DNA from 3 places in the Sphingomonas sp. SL1004 genome. Region 3 is predicted to be linked to each of the others. Evidence: riboswitches for the same ligand, from Rfam matches in the RefSeq annotation. Region 3 holds a riboswitch; each other region holds the start of a gene.

Evidence for each region. Region 3 has a riboswitch for cobalamin ahead of AC3D24_RS17050 (TonB-dependent receptor plug domain-containing protein). Riboswitches for the same ligand answer to the same signal wherever they lie in the genome.
Region 1: it holds a riboswitch for cobalamin, as region 3 does, so the genes downstream of both, AC3D24_RS04795 (DUF1636 domain-containing protein) here and AC3D24_RS17050 (TonB-dependent receptor plug domain-containing protein) in region 3, are expected to answer to the same signal.
Region 2: it holds a riboswitch for cobalamin, as region 3 does, so the genes downstream of both, AC3D24_RS04935 (HoxN/HupN/NixA family nickel/cobalt transporter) here and AC3D24_RS17050 (TonB-dependent receptor plug domain-containing protein) in region 3, are expected to answer to the same signal.

What each region holds. Positions count from the first base shown of each region.
Region 1 is NZ_JBYMUX010000001.1:1,067,658-1,072,003, reverse strand. Features, by position in the region: gene AC3D24_RS04805 (NAD(P)/FAD-dependent oxidoreductase) at 1-983, opposite strand, end outside; gene cobO (cob(I)yrinic acid a,c-diamide adenosyltransferase) at 1,038-1,643, shown strand; cobalamin riboswitch at 1,808-2,003, shown strand; gene AC3D24_RS04795 (DUF1636 domain-containing protein) at 2,176-2,583, shown strand; gene cobT (nicotinate-nucleotide--dimethylbenzimidazole phosphoribosyltransferase) at 2,580-3,593, shown strand; gene AC3D24_RS04785 (histidine phosphatase family protein) at 3,590-4,159, shown strand; gene cobS (adenosylcobinamide-GDP ribazoletransferase) at 4,156-4,346, shown strand, end outside.
Region 2 is NZ_JBYMUX010000001.1:1,108,120-1,112,465, forward strand. Features, by position in the region: gene AC3D24_RS04930 (DUF885 family protein) at 260-1,711, shown strand; cobalamin riboswitch at 1,778-1,996, shown strand; gene AC3D24_RS04935 (HoxN/HupN/NixA family nickel/cobalt transporter) at 2,164-3,225, shown strand; cobalamin riboswitch at 3,281-3,497, shown strand; gene cobW (cobalamin biosynthesis protein CobW) at 3,598-4,346, shown strand, end outside.
Region 3 is NZ_JBYMUX010000001.1:3,725,265-3,729,610, reverse strand. Features, by position in the region: gene AC3D24_RS17055 (ABC transporter substrate-binding protein) at 1-390, opposite strand, end outside; gene AC3D24_RS17050 (TonB-dependent receptor plug domain-containing protein) at 387-2,237, opposite strand; cobalamin riboswitch at 2,352-2,567, opposite strand; gene AC3D24_RS17045 (TonB-dependent receptor) at 2,603-4,346, opposite strand, start outside.

The DNA.
Region 1 (4,346 bases), 2.7 Mb from region 3:
CAGTGGTGCGACAGGCTGTACGCCGCCGCGCCGAGATCGGGGTGGCCGGCGCAGGGGCCGAAGCGGGCCTCGTCGATCCACGACTGCGGATGCTCGATGCGTACGCCGATCGAGAAGGGTTTCGCCTCGACGTGGACGCCCTTCGCGTGGAGCATCTCGAACGTGTCGCGCGCGCTGTGGCCGACCGCGAAGACGACGTGGTTGGCTTCGAGATAGTCGCCGGTGCTGAGGTGGAGGCCGCGGAGTTGGCGCGTGCCCGCCTCTTCGACGATGTCGAGGCCGTCGACGCGGGTCGAGAAGCGGTATTCGCCGCCCAGCGCCTCGATCGTCTCGCGCATGCTCTCGACCATCGTGACGAGGCGGAAGGTGCCGATGTGTGGGTGTGCTTCGGTGAGGATTTCCGGGGGCGCGCCGGCCTTGACGAACTCGGTCAGGACTTTCCGCCCGAGATGGCGCGGGTCCTTGATCTGGCTCCAGAGCTTGCCATCGGAGAAGGTGCCGGCGCCGCCTTCGCCGAACTGGACGTTCGATTCTGGGTTGAGGACGCTCTTGCGCCAGAGGCCCCAGGTGTCCTTGGTGCGTTCCCGGACGACCTTGCCGCGGTCGAGGATGATCGGGCGGAATCCCATCTGCGCGAGGATGAGCCCGGCGAACAACCCGCAGGGGCCAGCGCCGACGACCACCGGGCGGGGGCCGGTGTAGCTCGCGCCGCCTTTGGTGACGAAGCGGTAGCCGGTGTCGGGGGTGCGCTGGACGTGGCGATCCTTGCGGAAGCGCGTGAGGACGGTGTCCTCGTTCTTCAGCGTGACGTCGACCGAATAGACGAGCTGGATGTCCATCTTGTCGCGTGCGTCGTGCGCGCGACGCGCCACGGTGTAGCGGATCAGGTCGCGCGGGGTGACGCGCAGGCGATCGCGGATCGCGGCGGGAAGCGCTTCGTCGGCGTGGTTGAGCGGCAGCTTGAGATCGGTGATGCGGAGCATGGGGGACGCTCTAGCGCCGCGCGCGCCGATCCGCCATCGGGAGCAGGAGAGGACATGATCATGCGGACCGACGACGAGCAGAATGCCAAGAGCGCCAAGCGAAAGGAGGTCCAGGACCGGATCGTCGCGAGCAAGACGATCGAGAAGGGGCTGATCATCGTCCACACCGGCAAGGGCAAGGGCAAGTCGACCGCCGCGTTCGGCATGGCGGTGCGGATGATCGGGCATGGGCGGAAAGTCGGCGTGGTGCAGTTCGTCAAGGGCGCGATGACGACCGGCGAGAAGGCGGTGTTCGATGCGTTCCCGGACCTGTGCGAGTTCAAGCCGATGGGGGAAGGCTTTACCTGGGACACGCAGGATCGCGCGCGCGACATCGCGGTCGCGCGCGAGGCGTGGGACGAGGTCAAGCGGATGATCGCCGACCCTTCCTATGCGATGGTGGTAGCGGACGAACTGAACATCGTGTTGCGATACGAGTATCTGCCGGTGGACGAGGTGCTCGCGGTGTTGGCGGGTAAGCCCGAGATGACGCATGTCGTGGTGACCGGGCGGAACGCGCCGGATGATCTGATCGAGATGGCGGATCTGGTGACCGAAATGACGCAGGTGAAACATCCCTTCCGGTCGGGGGTGAAGGCGCAGGCCGGCGTGGAGTTCTGACGCTTCGGCCCAGCATCCATGCCGTCACCCGGACCTGTTCCGGGGTCCACCCTTCCGCGCAATCCAGCCTGTCGAGCTTGCGGAACGGTGGATGCCGGAACGGGCCCGGCATGACGGAGCGTTTGGCGAGATGCCGCGTATTGCGCGCGAAGCACCGCCCGCGTATCGCTCGACCCGCGACAGGTTTTCCCGAGGCGGCAACGCCGAGGGAAATGAAAATGGGAACGGGATACACCCGGCTGCCCCTGCAACTGTACGCGGCGAGCCATCGTGCCTCATGCCATTGGGATAGTCCCGAGAAGGCGGCGCGGACGGCGTTGACCCGCGAGCCAGGAGACCTGCCCGTCGCGGTCGTCTTTCGTCCGGCCAGGGTGCGCCGAACGGACGGGTAACACCCCGAGCGACGACATCGCTTCGCGTCGTGCGGAGGTTGGAGGCATGCGCCTCTCGCCCTTCACGCGGTGCGGGTCCGACTGTCCGAAGGGGTTCCTATGCCAAGTTCACATCGTTCCGAGATCGTCCGGGAACGGATATGCTGAAGCCGGTCGAAGACGGCGTCGCGGTGGTCGCGTGCAATACGTGCCGCCATTCCGCCGATGCGCGCGACGACGACGAGGGCCAGCGTGGTGGCGCACGGCTCGTGCAGGCATTGAAGGCGGTGCAGGCGAGCGATCCCGCCTATGCCGATGTCGCGGTGCAGGAGATGCCGTGCCTGTTCGCATGCCAGGATTTCTGCACGATCCATCTGCGCGCGCCCGCCAAGGTCGGCTATGTGCTCGGCCGCTTCGAGCCGACCGAGGACGCCGCGCGCGCGATACTCGATTACGCGCGGCTCTACGGCGAGAGCGCGTTCGGGCAGGTTCCGTTCAAGCAATGGCCGCAGGGCGTGAAGGGGCATTTCATCACCCGCACGCCGCCCGCCGGATTCGTCGTCGAATGACCGCGTTCCCGACCTCTGCCGCGTTTCTCTCGGCGCTGCGCAATCTCCCCCAGGCGGACGTGGTCGCGCGGTCTGCCGCAGAGGCGCGCCAAGCCACGCTGACCAAACCGCCCGGCTCGCTCGGAAGGCTGGAGGATCTCGCAGTCCTGATGGCAGGCTGGCAGGGGCGCGAACGACCACGGCTGGACGCGGGCAGGGCGATCGTCTTTGCCGGCAATCACGGAATCGTCGCGCGCGGCGTCAGCGCGTTTCCGGCATCGGTGACGGCGCAGATGGTCGCCAATTTCGAGCACGGCGGCGCGGCGATCAACGCACTGTCGAGGGTGGCGGGGCTCGACCTCAAGGTGGTCGCGCTCGACCTCGACACACCGACCACGGATTTTACGACAGCGCCCGCCTTATCCGAAGCCGACTGCCTGGCGGCGATCAACGCCGGCGCCGCGGCCGTCGAAGGGACCCCGGACTTGATTGTCCTGGGCGAGATGGGGATCGGCAATTCGACGACCGCTGCGGCACTTTGCGCCGCGAGCTTCGGCGGCGCCGCGCGCGACTGGGTGGGGCCGGGCACGGGGGTGGACTCGGCCGGCCTGACACGAAAGATCGAGACGGTGGAGGCAGGCGTCGCGCTGCATCGCCCCGCACTCACGAACCCGTTCGAGACGTTGCGCCGGCTCGGCGGGCGCGAATTGGCGGCGATCTCGGGGGCGGTCGTCGCCGCGCGACTTGCCGGTATCCCGGTGATGCTCGACGGCTTCATCTGCTGCTCGGCGATCGCGCCGCTTGCCGCAGCATGCCCGGATATCCTCGATCACTGCCTCGCCGCACACGTCTCCGCGGAGCCCGGTCACGCGCGGCTGCTCGAGAAACTGCGGCTTGAGCCGCTGCTGTCGCTCGGCATGCGGCTTGGCGAAGGCAGCGGGGCGGCGGTGGCCACGTTGCTCGTAAGGGCAGCGCTGGCGGCCCACGACGAGATGGCGACGTTCGCCGAGGCCGGCGTTTCGGCGGCGTGACTCCATCGATGCTGTATCTGATGCGGCATGGGGCACCTGCGATCGAGGGACGCTTGCTCGGCCACACCGACGATCCGGCGACCGCCGCGGGTATCGAGGCCTGCGTAACGCGCGCGCAGGGACTCGCAATCGACCGTGTCGTTTCGTCCGATCTCGTGCGGGCGACGGCATGCGCGGAAGCAATCGCCGCGCCTCTCGGTGTAACCGTCGACCGCGACCCTCGTTGGCGCGAGCTCGATTTCGGCGCCTGGGATGGCGCCGTGCCGTCGTCTATCGACCCGGCGGCCTTCGCGCGCTTCCACGAGGATCCTGATTCCGCGGCGCCACCCGGGGGCGAACGCTGGTCGTCTTTATGTGACCGTGTCTCCCGTGCCCTCGCAGACCTCGCGGCGGGCCCGACGCTAATTGTAACGCACGCCGGCACGATGCGCGCGGCGTTCGCCGTCGCGTGCGGGTTCGACCGACGCCAGGTCTGGAGCTTCGACCTGCCATATGCCGCGCTGTTGTCGCTTCGGGTTTGGCCCGGCGAAGAGCGCGTCGTCCAGATCGTCGGGCTGGCGACGTGAGAAGGCTGGTCCTGGCATTCGGGTTCCTGACCCGGTTGCCGATGCCGACGGTGGCGGCCCGCCCCCATGATTTCGCCGAAGCGATCCGTGTCTACCCCCTGGTCGGGCTGGCGATCGGCGCTCTGGTGGCGAGCGCCGGATGGGCTGGATCGCTGGTCGACCCATGGATCGGTGCTGGCGTCGCGCT
Region 2 (4,346 bases), 2.6 Mb from region 3:
GCGCAGGCGGGGACCCAGATACTCTAACGTCGGCGATCACGCCGAAAAGCCAGCCAGTATGGGTTCCCGCCTGCGCGGGATTGACCGACGGATTTTTGACGGGTGCGGGGACCAACCCCGTTCATAGCTGGACCGCGCCAATCCCGAGTCCCTCCCCCGTCCAGACTGGGCTCGCCCCCACCCCGTTCGTGCTGAGCGAAGTCGAAGCACACGTATCCAAGGGGGAGCCGTTCACTCTAGGCGAACGGAGAGGTGCAAGATGACTCCGACCCGCAGAAACGTACTCGTCGGCTTGGCGTCATCAGCCTTCCTCCCCACAACCGCCCGCGCCCAATCCACCACGTCCCTGCGCCAAGCCCTGGACACCGCCGCTGCAACCGACCCAGACGAAGCGCTCCACCTGCTAGCCCCCTTCAACGAAGAGGGCCTGCAACCCGGCGAACGGCTCGACCTGACCACCGCCCGCGCCGGTCTCACGATCGACGCCGCCATCGGACGGTCCGTGTTCGGCCGCACCGGACGGAGCCCGTATCGCGTCACGCCGACCACCGGCGCGTGGAAGGCCGCGCGCCTCGATAACGCCAAGGTCGATGCAGACACCGCTGCCATCCAAACCGATGCAGACGCCGGCATAATCCTCCCCCGCCTATCCCTCGATCGCACGATCGAAGCCCTCCGCACCGCCTCATCAAACCCCGCGATCGATCGCCAGATCTCCACGCTGGAAAGCCTGCGAGACACCGCCCCCTCCGCCCCCGGTGTCGGCCGGCTCCCCGGCGGTGCGGACTGGTACGCACTCGTCTTCCGGCGCTCGCTCGGCACCATGACGCCAGCCTATGCCGAACGTCGACTATTCGCCGAACTGAACCACCTCCAAGCCCGCGCGACCCACCTGTTCGACCAGATCGGCGCCCCCAAGGGCAGAATCGCAGACCGCTACACCAAACTCTGGCGCGACGACCGCTTCCTCTATCCCGACACCGACGCCGGCCGCGCCGAAGCGGTCGCCGACATGAACCGCGTGCTAGCCACGGCCCGCATCCACATCACGGCAGCGTTCGGTCAACTCCCGCCGTGGTGCATCAACGCCGCCGCTCGCCCTCTGTCCGCGCTCGAGATCGCCAGCGGCCGCGCCGGCTACCGCGAAGTCCCGACTCCGTCCCATCCCGGCGCTTATGTCGTAGACATCAAGGACATCCGCCGCCGCCCGCGCTGGACTCTCCCCAGCGTCGTCGCGCACGAACTGCTCCCCGGCCACATGATCCAGCTCGGCCTGGAGGGACCCGCCCCGCCCCACCCGCTCCGGATCGACTATGCCTCCGCGTTCGTCGAAGGGTGGAGCATCTACGCCGAGCAACTCGCCGAAAAGAGCGGCGCCTATACCGATCCCCATGATGCACTCGGCCACGTCCACTGGCTCCTGTTCCGCGTCACTCGCGCGCTGGTCGACATCGGTATTCACCTCCACGGCTGGTCGATCGACCAAGCCCGAGAACGCCTGATCGAATGGCAGGGCGAACCCGCCTATTTCGCGCCGTTCGACGTCGAACTCGCGCGCATCCCGCTCGAACCTGCCTCCCGCGTCGCCGAGGCGATGGCGTGGCTGACGATCGCCGATACCGCGCACGGCAAACCTCCGATCGCCTATCACGCCGCGCTGCTCGGCCATGGTCGCATGCGGACCGACGACATTCGAAACGCGGTCGCCTGACGAAGATCGATTGGCATCGTCCGCGAACGACACTACCCAGGCCGACGAGAGATCGGTTCGCCGGTTCCTCGCCATGATCGCGTCGGTGCCCGAAAGGGCTTGATTGGGAATGCGGTGCGGAAGGGTTCCTTCCAATGCCGCGGCTGTCCCTGCAACTGTAAGCGGTGAGCGAAACGCACGGGCCCTTCACGCGCGAAGGGCAGCCACTGGATCGATGATCTGGGAAGGCGTGGCGTGGAGCTTTGACCCGTGAGCCAGGAGACCTGCCGGCGTCTGGTCGCTCTTGTCCCGGTCCAGGGGGTGGCCGAGGCACGGTGAACGCCGTCTGAGCGACGACACGCGCGGCAGGGGCCGCACGGCGACGCGCGTCGGCCGCTCATGGCGTCCGGTCTTCGCGTGTCGCGGCCGCTCGCGGCAGGCCCCCGTCCTCGTCGGACGCCGGGGAGTTCTGCATGACGACTGCGACGCTAGATAGACCGGTCGAGAGACCGACGCGCGCCGCCACCCGTAAGCGGATCGGCTGGATGTTCGCATGCCTGGTCATTGCCAACATCGCCGCGTGGGGCTGGGCCTTCTCGCTGTTCCACGCGCAACCGCTGATGCTGGGCACCGCGCTGCTCGCTTGGGGTCTTGGCCTGCGCCACGCGGTCGACGCGGACCACATCGCCGCGATCGACAACGTAACGCGCAAACTCATGCAGGACGGCCAGCGCCCGATCGCGGTCGGCTTCTGGTTCGCGATCGGCCACTCGGGCATCGTGCTGATCGCCGCTGTCGCAATCGCGGTTACCGCCAGCGCGCTGTCGCAGTTCGAGGCGTTCAAACAAGTCGGCGGCGTCATCGCGACCGTCATCTCCGCCGTCTTTCTGTTCACGATCGCGGCGATGAACCTGATCATCCTGCGCTCGGTCTGGCGTACCTTCGGCCATGTCCGCGGTGGCGGCACCTATGTCGAGGAGGACCTGGAACTGCTGCTCGGCAATCGCGGCCTGCTCGCGCGGCTGTTCCGGCCGATGTTCCGACTGGTCACGCGGAGCTGGCACATGGCGCCGCTCGGCTTCCTCTTCGGGCTGGGGTTCGACACGGCCACCGAGGTTGCGATCCTTGGCCTGTCCGCGAGCCAAGCCGCCGACGGCCTGTCGATCGGCACCGTGCTCGTTCTACCGGTGCTGTTCGCGACCGGCATGGCGCTGGTCGATACCGCGGACGGTGTCGTCATGCTCGGTGCGTATGAATGGGCGTTCGTGAAGCCGATCCGCAAACTCTATTACAACATCACCATCACGTTGATCTCCGCGATCGGCGCGATCGCGATCGGCGGGATCGAGACGCTCGCGTTGCTCGGCACGAAGCTCGAACTCACGGGCGGCGTATGGGACGTCGCCGCGGCGCTCGGCGAGAATTTCAACGGCCTCGGCTTTGCGATCATCGGCCTGTTCGTGCTCTGCTGGGTGCTGAGCTTTGCGATCTACCGCTGGAAACACTTCGACGAGATCGAAGTCGTGAACGGATAGCTAGCGGCTTGGCGCAAATTCCTTTAGGCCGCCTTCGCGAGGGTCGGTTGGACCGAACCTCACAGATCGCGCCGGTGCCCCAAAGGGCTTGAATGGGAATGCGGTGCGGGGGGATGCCCTCCCAATGCCGCGGCTGTCCCTGCAACTGTAAGCGGTGAGCGAGACGCACACGCCCTTCGTTTTAAAGGGCAGCCACTGGGTAATAACCTGGGAAGGCGTACGTCGAGCCTCGACCCGCGAGCCAGGAGACCTGCCAGCGCAACGGTCGCTCTTGCCATGATCCAGGGGATGGTCGCGGCACGGTACTCCGTCTGAGCGACGAACGCGTGCGGCTACGAAGCCGTGCGTGCGTGTGCTCGAAGGAGAATAAGAATGTCGGATCTCGCCAAAGTCCCCGTAACAATCGTCACCGGCTTCCTCGGAGCGGGCAAGACGACACTGATCAGCCATCTGATCCGCAACGCGAACGGCCGCCGTCTCGCCGTCGTCGTCAACGAATTCGGCACGCTCGGCATCGACGGCGACATCCTCAAGGGCTGCGCGATCCCCGACTGCCCCGCGGAGAACGTGGTGGAGCTCGCCAATGGCTGCATCTGCTGCACCGTCGCCGACGACTTTATCCCGACCGTCGAGACGCTGCTCGCACTCGACCCTCGCCCCGACCACATCCTGATCGAGACGTCCGGCCTTGCGCTGCCCAAGCCGCTGTTGAAGGCGTTCGACTGGCCTGCGATCCGTTCGCGCATCACCGTCGACGGCGTCATCGCGCTTGCCGATGCCGAGGCCGTCGCCGCCGGGCGGTTCGCGCCTGACGTCGCTGCGCTCAACGCCCAGCGCGCCGCCGACCCGAGCGTCGATCACGAGACGCCTTTGTCGGAAGTGTTCGAGGACCAGCTCGCCTGCGCCGATCTCGTTCTCCTGACCAAGGTCGATCTCGCCGGCCCCGAAGGCGTCGCCAAGGCGCGCGCGGTGATCGCCGCCGAGTCCGCGCGGCCGCTCCCGGTGATCGACCTCACCGACGGCGTGATCGATCCGGGCGTGATCCTGGGCCTCAACGCCGCCGCCGAGGACGACATCGCCAGCCGCCCCTCGCATCACGATGGCGAGGACGATCACGAGCA
Region 3 (4,346 bases):
GACGGCATCGGCAATCTGCGTGACCTGCGCCTGGCTTTCCGCAATCGAGTCCGGAATGCCGAGCAGCAGCGTCTTCAACCCGGCCCGCGCGTACGCCGCCTGGGTAGCAGGCGGCGTATAGGTGCTGGCGATGACGAGATCGGGATGCAGCGCGATCACCTCCTCGGCAGTCCCCGCGGTCGCACGAAAACGGCCCGCGACGTCGAGCGGAATCGAGGTCGCGGCCGGATCCTGCGAATACCGGCTGATCGCGGCGATCCGCGAGGCCGGCAGGATCCGGACCAGCACCGAATCCACGCACGGGTTGGTCGAGACGATCCCCCCGCCTCCGCTCGGTGGTGCTGCACATCCGCCGAGCAGCAGGGCGGCGAGGATTGCCCCCGACCTCATTTCAGGCGCAACCGCACGCCGCCATACGCCGCACGGCCATAGGTGCCGTAGCCCGTGACCGTCTGATAACTCGCGTCGGTGACGTTATCGACACGACCGTAGATCGCGAACCGCTCACCGATCGGGAACTCCGCACGGACGCTGCCGATCGCATAGCCGTCGATCCGCGTCGTGTTGCCGGCATCGTTGAAGCTGTCGTCGACCAGCGACACGGTGCCGCCGACCGAGAGCCCGAACCCGAACCGGTAATCGGCGTTGACGCTGGCGGTCTGCCGCGGGCGACGCGCGAGTTCGTTGCCGTAATTCGCGCCGATCGAGCGGTTCTCGGTGTGGATGTAGCTGTAGTTGGCGGTGAGCGTCAGCGCATCGACCGGACGCAACGCCAGCGTGAACTCGACTCCGTCCGCCTCGGCGCGCGCGATGTTCTGGTAGGTGTACGTCTCCAGATCGAAATCGATCTGGTTGCGCGTGCGGCGGTTGAAATAGGTCACGCCGACGCGGGCCCGGTCGCCGAGGAACGCCTGCTCGACGCCGATATCGAAATTGCGTGCCGTCTCCGGGTCCAGATCGCGGTCACCATATTCGGAGAAGAGCTGGTACAGCGTCGGCGCCTTGAACCCTTCACCATAGCTTGCGCGGACGGTGGTGCCGGTCCGCAGCGCCAGCGCCGCGTTCGCGCCGAACGTCGTGTGGTTGCCGAAATCCTCGTGATCGTCGTTGCGGACGCCGCCGGTGATCGTGAGGATGTCGAGCGGCTTGACGATCAACTGGCCGTAAACGCTGGTGATTCCGGTATCGGCATAGGTGAAGCCGTCATTGTAACGGCTGTTCTCGCGCTCCACGCCGGCGACGACGCGGACCTGGTCGAGCGGGCGAAAGTCGCCTTGGTATTCGTAGCGCTCGCTACGGCCGCGACCGATGAACGACGGGTCCGCGCCGAACGCCGGCTCGTAATTGTCGCGGTCGATGTCGGCGATCGTGAACGCGACCCGGTTGTTGAACCGTCCGTCGGCGAAGTTCGCGTGCAGCCCCGCATAGCCGTAAAGCTCCTGCGTCTTGCTATAGTCGGCGGTGTCGGCAAGCACATAGTCGGGCGCCGGGAAGCCATCCAGTTCGCCCCGGCTGTCCGCGAAATACCCGCGCAGGTCGAGGCCGATCCCTGGCGCGAACTCGACGCCGAGCCGTCCGGTCGCGCCATATTGACGATACCCGTCCCGCTCCGTCCCGTCAGCGGCCGATGAAATCCCGTCGGTCTTCAGATACCCGCCGGTCAGCGATCCCGACACTGGCCCGGTCTTCCCCAACACGCCTGCGCTCGCGAACACGCTGTCGGCATAGCCATATTCGGCGTTGGCGCGCGCCTGCAAACCCTCGCTCGGTGCGGCGGTGATGATGTTGACGACGCCGCCGATCGCCTGGCTGCCCCAAGGCACCGAGTTCGGTCCGCGCAACACTTCGATCCGCTCGACCGAACTCGACAGGAGATTGCCGAAATCGAAGCCGCCGCCGGTCGACGACGGATCGTTGACCCGCACGCCGTCGATCACCACCAACGTCTGGTCGGACTCGGCACCGCGGATCCGCACACCGGTCAAAGCACCCAGCGTGCCGTTGCGCGTCACGGTAACACCCGGCGTGGTCGCGAGCAGGTCTGACACGACGACGGTCTGGCGGCGCTCGATCTCGGCGCGGTCGATCACGGTCACCGCCTGGCCGACTTCGCTCGCGGGTTGCGCGACGCGGGTCGCGGTGACGACGACTTCGGGCGCGTCGCTGTCGGGGATGTCCTGCGCATAGGCCGGCGATGCGATCAGCGCGGCGCTCAGGAGAAGGAGAAATTTCGTCATGGGTTACGTCCTGAAAAGCCGCTCGCGACCATTCGCGAAACGGCAGACGTCTCTCACTCGAGGGAACTCCATTTGACCGGAGCGCTCGTCCGCGCCGGAGCACCCGCCCGCGCAGTGGATCGACCGTGAGGGGCAGGTCTCCTGGCTTCCGGGTCATCGCCTCCACCCCGCCTTCCCAGATCGAAACCCAGTGGCGTAATCGGGGTGGCCGCTTTCCGGTCACAGTTGCGGGGACAGCGCCGGCCTTGCGGATTTGGGTCCTGACGACCTGCCCGCGCACCGACTTCCCTTTTGATCCCGTCGCCGGGAACCCTTCACGCGCTCGGCATTAGTCGCACGCCATGCACGGGTCAACGCGTGCCGGTTCAGCGGATCCCGTAGCGCAACCCGACCCAGATCGTCCGCGGTGTCGCGCGTTCGACGATGTTCGCCCCGCTGATCCCCGCCTCGACCCGCTCGTTGAACAAATTCTCGCCGCGCAGTTCGGCGACCAGCGATCGCATGATCGGCAGCGCGGCATACGCATCCAGCGTCGTCGCCGGATCGAGTACGCGCGTATTCTGGTCGTCGTCATATTGCTGGCCGATGTGCCGCACGGTCAGCGACAGCGCGGCCGCGTCGTGCCGCCAGTCGACGGTCCCCGACACCTGATCGCGCGGCGTCTGTGCCGGTCGCAAACCATCGAGCGCAGCCGTGATTCCCGATCCCTCGACCTTCGAGTTGGTATGCGACCACGACGCCTGTACGCCGAAGGCGCCGGGTCGATACGACGCATCCAGCTCGAACCCATGCGCTCGGATCGCATCGAGGTTCTGGCGCACGCGGTAGGTCGTCACCCCCGGCAACACCTGCGTCGGACTGGTCGTCGTGACGTTGGCGATCGCATCCTTCAGCCGGTTGTAGAAATAGGTCGCTGCGATGCTCACCCCCGGCGCCGGCGTCAGCGTGATGCCGCCCTCGACCCCGGTCAGTCGCTCCGGCGACAACAGCGCATTCGCCGCGGTCGCATCGTTACCGACGCGGAACGGGCGATACAGTTCATTGAGCGTCGGCAACCGCCACCCGCGATAGCCGGCGGCGCGCAATGTGATCGCGTCGAGCGGCTTGTACGCCACGCCCGCCCGCCCGGTTGTCTCGCTGCCGTTGCGGTCCGCGTAGCGCAGATTGGTCAGTGCCACGCCGGTCGCCAGCGGACGTTCGGACAGATAGCCGCCATCGATCGACCACCAGTCGACCCGCCCGCCGAGGCTGAAGGTGAAGTCGCCTGCGACCAGGCTGCCATCGGCGAACACGCCGGTCGTCGTCGTGCTCCCCCCCGCTTCGCGCCGCCGCGTCGGGACCGCGTTCACGAACGTATAGAGCTCCTGTGTCTTGCCGCTGACGTCGCGGATATCCGCGCCGAGGCGCAACGTGATGCTCTCGCCCAAGGGCGGCGCAATCTCGACGCGTCCGCCCAGCCCGGTGGCCGGCGTATTATACTGGTTCAGCGACTGGATCGCGGTCGTCCGCGCGGCATTGATGCTGTTGAAGCTGCTCGCGAACGCGCGCGTCTGCAGATAGGCGAGCGCGGAATACGCCCAGTTCCCGCGCCCGATCAGGCGGATGCTGGCGTCGGCGCCTCCGCTCTTGTTGTCGGTAAAGTCGCTGCCGCGGTCGCGCTTGTCGGTGAACGCGCTCGCATTCATCTGCAATTCGGTCTTCGCGCCGATCCCGACGACGGTCCGCAGCGCACCCGACGCCTGTTCGTACGGGGCTGGTCGATCAACGATCCCGCGGCTTTCCTCGACGGTCGGCGTAAAGCCGTCACCGCGTGCATAGGCCCCTGACAAGGTGGCGAATCCCGATCCACGGACCAGCGCCGCAGAGCCCTGCGCGTCGACCGAGTCACGGCTGCCATAGGCGACGCTGCCCTGGAACGGGGTCAGTTGATCGGGCGTCGCGCTTTCCAGCTCGACCGTCCCGGCCAAGGCTCCCGGCCCCTGATACCCGCTGCCGCCGCCGCGCGTGACGCGGATGCGGCCGAGCCGCCCCGTCGCATACGCCGGAAACGCGACCCATCCGCCGAACGGATCCGCCTGCGGGACGCCATCGAAGATCAGCAGCGCGCGG